2 regions of the Pectobacterium araliae genome follow, and region 1 is predicted to be linked to the other one. Evidence: predicted binding sites of a transcription regulator. Region 1 holds the regulator's gene; the other holds the start of a gene.

Region 1 (3,984 bases):
CGCACGGATAATACATTATTCTATTTTTATAAATATAAGGTTTTTAATCATAGGGTTGCAAGCGCATGTGCTGCACGACCACGTCCTACGTGCGTTGGCATGGATAGGCGATCAGATGGAAAAGTAATTTGAATGAAATTTCATTTTATTCTTTAACATCAGAAAGCTAAAATTTCCCCTTTAAAATTGTATCGTTTCAGCTGTAAATAGTTATAATTCTTATCTTCCTTTATTAGGAATGTTCCCGCGAAATGTTACAAATTTTCAATTCTATAAAAACATTATCTTTTGTAAGTATTTTAATTCCCACGAATAATAATGTACCGCTCCGTGATTTTTATTCTTCACAAACAAAAGCCTGCTTTTAATTACAAGCGGAATAAATCATAAAATAAAAAGCACATTCATAAAAAATGAAGTACCGTTACAAATGAATAGCCGCCGCTATGTTAAAGAAATATATCCGTAATCTCAGACGATAACATAGACCACATTGATTATAGGGAATTCAGTATCAGTAGAGATATTTTCGTTTTCTTACTTACCTTCGCATTTCACGCGATCTTGATTTACGCCTCCTTACCGATACGAGTTTCTCCCGATGTGAGTGTCTGTTATTATTAACAGATAAATGGGTGAAATATTACACCATACCATTAGGAATCAAGAGGTTATTCAATTCATGGCACTCATCGGAATATTCTTTGGCAGTGATACGGGCAACACGGAAAACATCGCCAAAACGATTCAACAACAGTTAGGCACCGACGTTGCTGATGTTCATGACATCGCCAAAAGCAGCAAAGAAGACCTAGAAGGTTTCGATATCCTGCTGCTGGGTATTCCAACCTGGTATTACGGTGAAGCGCAGTGCGATTGGGATGACTTCTTCCCGTCGCTGGAAGAAGTTGATTTCACGGGGAAATTGGTTGCTTTGTTTGGCTGCGGCGATCAGGAAGACTATGCGGAATACTTCTGTGATGCCATGGGCACCATTCGTGACATTATTGAACCTCGCGGCGCGACGATTATCGGTCACTGGCCAACAGAAGGCTATTACTTTGAAGCCTCTAAAGGACTCGCCGACGACAATCACTTCATCGGCTTGGCTATCGATGAAGACCGTCAGCCTGAACTGACCAGCGAACGTGTAACGACGTGGGTGAAACAAATCAGCGATGAACTGAATCTGAAAGAGTTGGTTGGCTAAGCCATTTTGGCCCTGATAGTTTCGATCAGGGCCAAAATAGTATTGATAGGTAAAACCTTTCATAATAATTGATACATTTTTTTAACTTCTATCAGTAAACCTGTACAATAATCCCATCGGTTTTATACGTGCTTCACTCTTTCTTCATTCATCAACAACGGACTGCGTGTATATCAGTAGTATGAATGGGGACAATATTGTTAACATTCCCTTGTTTTCATTTTGCATACGCGGTTCTATAATTGAGACGCAATTACATTTTTTGAGCCGACCGATGTCATAGGCTAGGCAGCCTCCATTGATAAGTAAGCAACAGGACTAAACCCGCATGACTGACAACAATATCGCATTAAAGAAGGCCGGCCTGAAAGTCACTCTTCCAAGACTGAAAATACTGGAAGTGCTACAGGATCCTGTCTGCCATCACGTCAGTGCGGAAGATTTATATAAGAAACTGATTGATATGGGCGAAGAGATTGGTCTTGCGACCGTCTATCGCGTACTCAACCAGTTTGATGATGCAGGTATCGTAACCCGTCATAACTTTGAAGGTGGCAAATCCGTCTTTGAATTGACGCAGCAGCATCATCACGATCACTTAATTTGCCTCGACTGTGGCAAAGTCATTGAATTCCGCGATGAATCTATCGAAGCGCGTCAGCGCGAGATCGCAGAAAGACACGGCATTAAACTGTCCAACCACAGTCTGTATCTCTATGGGCATTGCAGTGAAGGGGATTGTCGAGAAGACGAAACTCTGCACGATTCCACGCGATAAATCGACCGCATCAAAAAATAAAACCGCCGAGGCGGTTTTATTTTTATCTTCTACCTCGTGGCCTTAGCCTACCCAGGTATCGCGCAGACCAACCGTTCGGTTAAACACCAGATGTTCTGTGTTGGAATAAACACGATCGGCACAGAAGTAACCTTCACGCTCAAACTGATACGCTTTCTCTATTTCTGCCTGTGCCAAACTTGCTTCTACAAAACCTTGCGTAATTTTCAGTGAATCTGGGTTAATCGTCGACAGGAAATCCTCCGCCGCGCCAGGGTTCGCCACACTGAACAAACGATCGTACAAGCGGAATTCCGCTGGAACGCCATGCGCCGCAGAAACCCAGTGGATAACACCTTTCACTTTACGGCCGTCAGCCGGATCTTTGCTCAGCGTTTCCGCATCATAGCTACAGTAGATCGTGGTAATGGTGCCCTGCTCGTCTTTTTCAATGCGCTCGGCTTTGATCACATAGGCATTACGCAGACGCACTTCTTTACCCAACACCAGACGCTTGTACTGCTTGTTAGCTTCTTCACGGAAGTCAGCGCGATCGATGTAAACTTCGCGGCTGAATGCGACCTGACGTGAGCCCATTTCCGGCTTGTTCGGATGATTTGGCATCGCCACAAACTCTTCGTGCTCGGCTGGCAGATTCTCGATCACGACCTTGACCGGATCTAACACTGCCATCGCACGCGGAGCATTTTCATTCAGATCGTCACGGATACAGGATTCAAGCGCCGCCATTTCCACGTTATTGTCCTGCTTCGTTACGCCGATGCGCACACAGAACTCACGGACGGATGCCGCACTATAGCCACGACGACGCAAGCCTGAAATGGTCGGCATACGCGGATCATCCCAGCCTTCAACCACGTTTTCCACTACCAGCTGGTTCAGCTTACGCTTGGACATAATCGCGTATTCGAGATTGAGACGAGAGAATTCGTACTGACGTGGGTGGCAAGGGATAGTGATGTTATCCAGCACCCAGTCATACAGACGGCGGTTGTCCTGGAATTCCAGCGTACACAACGAATGCGTGATCCCTTCCAGCGCATCGGAAATGCAGTGGGTGAAGTCATACATCGGGTAGATGCACCACTTATTACCGGTCTGGTGGTGATCGGCAAATTTAATGCGATACAACACCGGATCACGCATCACGATAAAGGACGATGCCATATCGATTTTTGCACGCAAACAGGCTGTACCTTCAGCAAACCCGCCGTTGCGCATTTTTTCAAACAGCGCCAGGTTTTCCTGCACGGTACGATCGCGGTAAGGGCTATTTTTGCCCGGTGCCGTCAACGTGCCGCGGTATTCACGGATCTGCTCAGGCGTCAGTTCATCAACGTAAGCCAGTCCTTTACCGATCAGCTCAACCGCATAAGCATGCAGTTGATCGAAATAATCAGAAGAATAGCGAACGTCGCCGCTCCATGAAAAACCCAGCCACTCGACGTCACGTTTGATCGACTCAACGTATTCGATATCTTCTTTTACCGGATTAGTGTCGTCAAAACGCAGATTGCACTGCCCCTGATAGTCACGCGCGATACCAAAATTCAGGCAGATAGATTTGGCATGCCCAATATGCAGATAGCCGTTCGGCTCTGGCGGGAAACGCGTCTGAATATGATCATGCTTACCGGAGGCCAGATCTTCATCAATAATCTGACGGATAAAGTTAGTCGGGCGGGCTTCAGCCTCACTCATTCTTCATTCCTCAATGCTAAAACGACGTATAACCGACAATGATCCAACAAGCTACGCTGGGAAACAACCGTTAATTATTCATAACGAAAAAAAGGGGCGAGATTGCTCTCCCCCCCCTTAATGTCATCGACATGACACGGCGTTACACCACCACCGCCATTATATTACGCCTTGTCATACTATTATATTTTGTCATACTCGGCTTTCAGCGCAGTGGCGATCGATTCAGCCTGCGTACCCACGACAATCTGTACGCTTTGTTTATTCAGGCGAA
Region 2 (3,984 bases), 2.3 Mb from region 1:
TTCCAGCATCCAGGTCAGGTTGTTACGCCAGTTGATGCTCTCCGTAACGGGAACGGTCAGGTTACCTTCCAACCCTTGAATCACGGCTTTCGGCACATTGCCCCACTGGAAGATATTGGCGTTGTTGCGACCCGTATCGTTTCCACCTACCGCGTTGCCAATCACATTGCTTCCAGACTCAATCTTGTTACGGTAATCATTATGGAAGTAGGTGATGCCCGCGATCAACCCATCACGATGGAACTCCAGACCAATTTCTTTATTCAGGCTGGTTTCCGCCTTAAGACCTTCATTGCCGATCAGGTAGCAAGGGGTGCCACCGGAGCAGCCCTGTCCGCGGCTATAGAGAATGTAGTTCTCGTTGGTCTGGTACAGGTTCGGCGCTTTGTAAGCACGGGCGATCCCTAATTTCAGCGTGTAGTCTTCACCCAGTTCCTGTGACAGGTTGAGCGACGGGCTCCAGTTGGTGCCAGCCGTGCTGTGATCATCGACACGCAGCGCCGGTGTCAGCACGGTACTTTGTGTTAGCTGGATATTATCTTCCACAAAAGCAGAAGCCAGGCGAGCAGAAGATCGCTCACTACGGCCACGGCTACTTAGCGAACCAATGCTTCCCGCTTCTTCTGTATCCTGTGCATTTGAGACCGGATCTTTCATTTTCTGCTCGTTCCACTCAATCCCGAACGTCAGCACCTGATCGACCCAGAGATTCAGCGGAAGATTCACTTCGTTATGTGCAGTGAAATTATCCAGTTTGATGGTGCCATATTGGTTCGGATTCGTGGTATCAAAAATCCCTTCTAAACCGCCAGACAGTCCCTCAAGAATACGGGTATTGTGCGTACGTTCGTATTGCAGGTATGACGTGGAACTAACGCCGCTATCCCAGTAGCCGCGATGCGTGACCGCAAAATTCTGGCGGTACATGCGGTTGGTTTCCTTGCCATAATTGCTTACGACAAGCGGGTTGGTGTTGGTATTTTGCGAATCGCCCGCATAAATATTACCCTGGCGACTGGAGCCTGCTTCGAACTCCAGCGACTGCTGCTGGGTCATATCCCAGCGCAGCAGACCGTTGATATCTCTGTTACGCACACCTTCACGCCCAGCAGGCAGTGAAGCTGACTGATTGCCCGCGCGTGCAGACTGGTGGCCTTGGTTAATATCGCGTGCATCAGCCTCGGTTTTATTCATATTGCCGAACAGGCGGAAGCTTAGGTTGTCGGTCAAGCCGCCCATCAGGCTGAAATCGGTACGCTTAGTCGCGCCTTCCGAGCTATGTTCCGGTGCGTTCAGATAAGTATTCCAGGTACCGTGCCATTCTTGCGTCGGCTGTTTGGTGATGATGTTGACCACACCGCCCGCCGCGCCGTTACCATAGCGCGCCGCCGCCGGGCCACGCAGCACTTCAATACGCTCAACCATGTCGGCAGGCACCCAGTTGGTGTCACCACGGGTGTCGCGCTCGCCGCGCCACCCGTAGCGTACGGCCGTACGGCTCGACACCGGTTTGCCATCCACCAGAATCAGCGTGTTTTCCGGTCCCATGCCGCGGATATCGATCTGGCGGTTGTTACCACGCTGGCCGCTGGTTGAGTTACCGGACAGATTAACGCCCGGCATGGTGCGAATCAGTTCTGACAGATCGTTAGCGGGCGGGCGCTTGCTGATATCCTCAGCCGTAATTATCGATACACCGGGAGCCTGACGGGTTTGCTCAGCGGCCGTCACTACCATCGTATCGCCCGACGCTTTACTTTCGGCTTGATTCTGCACCTGAGAGGCAGGTTCTGTTGAAGAAATAGTCGAGGTTTGCGCTGCACTCAGAAATGATGTCATCCCGCAGCTAACGCCAATGAGCGTCACCAAATAATGGCGCGATTGTGGTAGTTTCATCAAAATTATCCTGCCCTGTAAGAAATGAATAAGTAGCCTGAAAAAGGATCAACATCGCAGCCGGTGCAGCGACACTTAACGACCATCAGCAACCGTGCTGAATAACGGCGGAGATAAAACGCGCAGACGTGGCGGTTATCGGGAGAGAAGCGTCATGCCGACGGGCATCACGTCGTGTTGTTATGGAATGCTGTGTGTCATCAATCAGCCCTTTTCTCCGCATTGCTGGAAATGGAAAATGCATTTAGCGTGCAATGTGACCTCCCCAACGAAAAATGCTATTGAGAAGTATTTGCATTACCATTTTGGCGCGGTCATTGTTACATTTGTCATTCAGGACGGGGTTTGCTCTAGCAGCAAAATGTTTTGCCAAAGCATCAAAATGGAAGGCGCAGGTCGAAGGGTTTAATCAGGTAGGTAATCACGTGCGCAGCTTCACTCAGTCATCAAAGCCGATCTATAAAGATCATATCGTTCAGCAATCGAGTCTGGTCGCGAACAATTACCGTTTTATCGGCCCTCGGCTGATCGATAACACGCCGGTGTTATTTGGGTCGTTCACTGTCGTGCAGCTCAACCCGCATCTGATCCTGCATACCGCGGATGTGATTAATCGCCACAACATGAAAACCCAAAACCTGCTGGATGACGCCATCAAACTCGCCATCGTGGTGAGCGGCAATGCGCATATCTCGTTTGGCCATCAGGAACTGCATCTGGGAGAGCATCAACCCGCCTCGCTGATTACGCTGACGGAACCGACGATGTTCACTCGCATCGGCAAACGTGATGAATATGAAAGGACGATTACGCTGACGTTCGACAGGGAATGGCTGTACGGCAATATGATGGACTCCGTTGGCGACTGGCAGGCTATCCACGATTTCACACAAACTCATCTGGCGACACACCTGTGGACACCGTCCCGACAGGCGCTGGCAATTGCTTTACAAACGCTGGATGCTAAACCTTGCCAAACGCCGCTCCAACGCCTTTATCTGGAAATGCAGTGTATGAGCCTGATTATTGAAGCGTTTACTTCACTGACTGCCAGCGTGGCGCAGGAGAAAAGCAGCGGTGTTACCCTACGCAGCTACCATCGCATTCAACAAATCAGAGAGATGCTGGAAAGCGGCAGCGCCGACCATCTGTCGATGAGTGAAATCGCCAAAAGCGTCAACATGAGTGAAAGCACGCTACAGCGCCATTTTCGCCAGACGTTCAATATGAGCGTTTTTGAATACCTGCGTAACTGTCGCTTGCAGCGTGCCATGCTGGCTTTGCAGAAGGACGGCATCGGTATCGCTCAGGCAGCCAGCATTGCTGGCTACAACAGCCCCGCTAACTTTGCCACCGCGCTGCGCCGTGCATTCGGTATTACGCCGGGGCAGTTAAAAGACCGCTTCTGATTCTGAACCACTAATAACCAAATGGAATTTATTATTCCGTTTGGTTATTAATCGCTATTCAGTGACGAGCAGTAAATTAGTGTTTTTCTGCCAAGATGCCTGACAACTCATGACCACTCAGACTGATATCACCGCAACGCTTGCCCACCACATTATCCATAGTGAGCCAAACCAAGAAGCGGTAGATGCCGCCCGTGAAGGGGTGACTGACTTCATCTCTACTGCGCTCCCGATCGCACAGGGTGCGATTGTTGATAGCGGGCTCGCACCGTTAAAGCAGGTATTCAGCGGCGCGGACAGCCTGACACGTAGCCTGATTTTGGGTTATGCCGGTCACGTACTCGACTTTGACGATTATCATCCTGCATTTCGCGGCCACCCCAGCACCGTCATTCTACCTGCGCTGTTTGCCCTTGCCGCAGAAGAGGCATCTGTGACAGAAGAGGCGTTTTTGACAGCCTATGTCATCGGCGTAGAAGCCGCTGGCAGAATCGGGCTGGCATGCGGCCCGCGTCATTACAGTCTCGGTTACCACAACACGGCCACGCTCGGCGCGATCGCTGCTGCGGCTGCGGCGGCACGTCTGGCTGGTGCCTCGGTGGAGCAAACGCAAACTATTCTTGGTCTGGCCGCTACACAGGCCGCAGGGCTACGTGCACAGTTTGGTTCTGCGGTCAAA

What was found. The regulator Fur, encoded in region 1, represses iron uptake genes when iron is present. The targets are predictions, from matches to a motif close to ATAATAATGAGAACNACTATCAA.
Region 2: a site for Fur is predicted at 2,172-2,194, ahead of AACH44_RS16925 (TonB-dependent siderophore receptor). Genes of this name have one in related genera too.

Annotation. Positions count from the first base shown of each region.
Region 1 is NZ_AP028908.1:1,358,165-1,362,148, reverse strand. It holds gene fldA (flavodoxin FldA) at 683-1,210, shown strand; gene fur (ferric iron uptake transcriptional regulator) at 1,539-1,988, shown strand; gene glnS (glutamine--tRNA ligase) at 2,052-3,710, opposite strand; gene nagE (N-acetylglucosamine-specific PTS transporter subunit IIBC) at 3,893-3,984, opposite strand, start outside.
Region 2 is NZ_AP028908.1:3,733,416-3,737,399, forward strand. It holds gene AACH44_RS16925 (TonB-dependent siderophore receptor) at 1-1,896, opposite strand, end outside; gene AACH44_RS16930 (helix-turn-helix transcriptional regulator) at 2,322-3,305, shown strand; gene AACH44_RS16935 (MmgE/PrpD family protein) at 3,415-3,984, shown strand, end outside.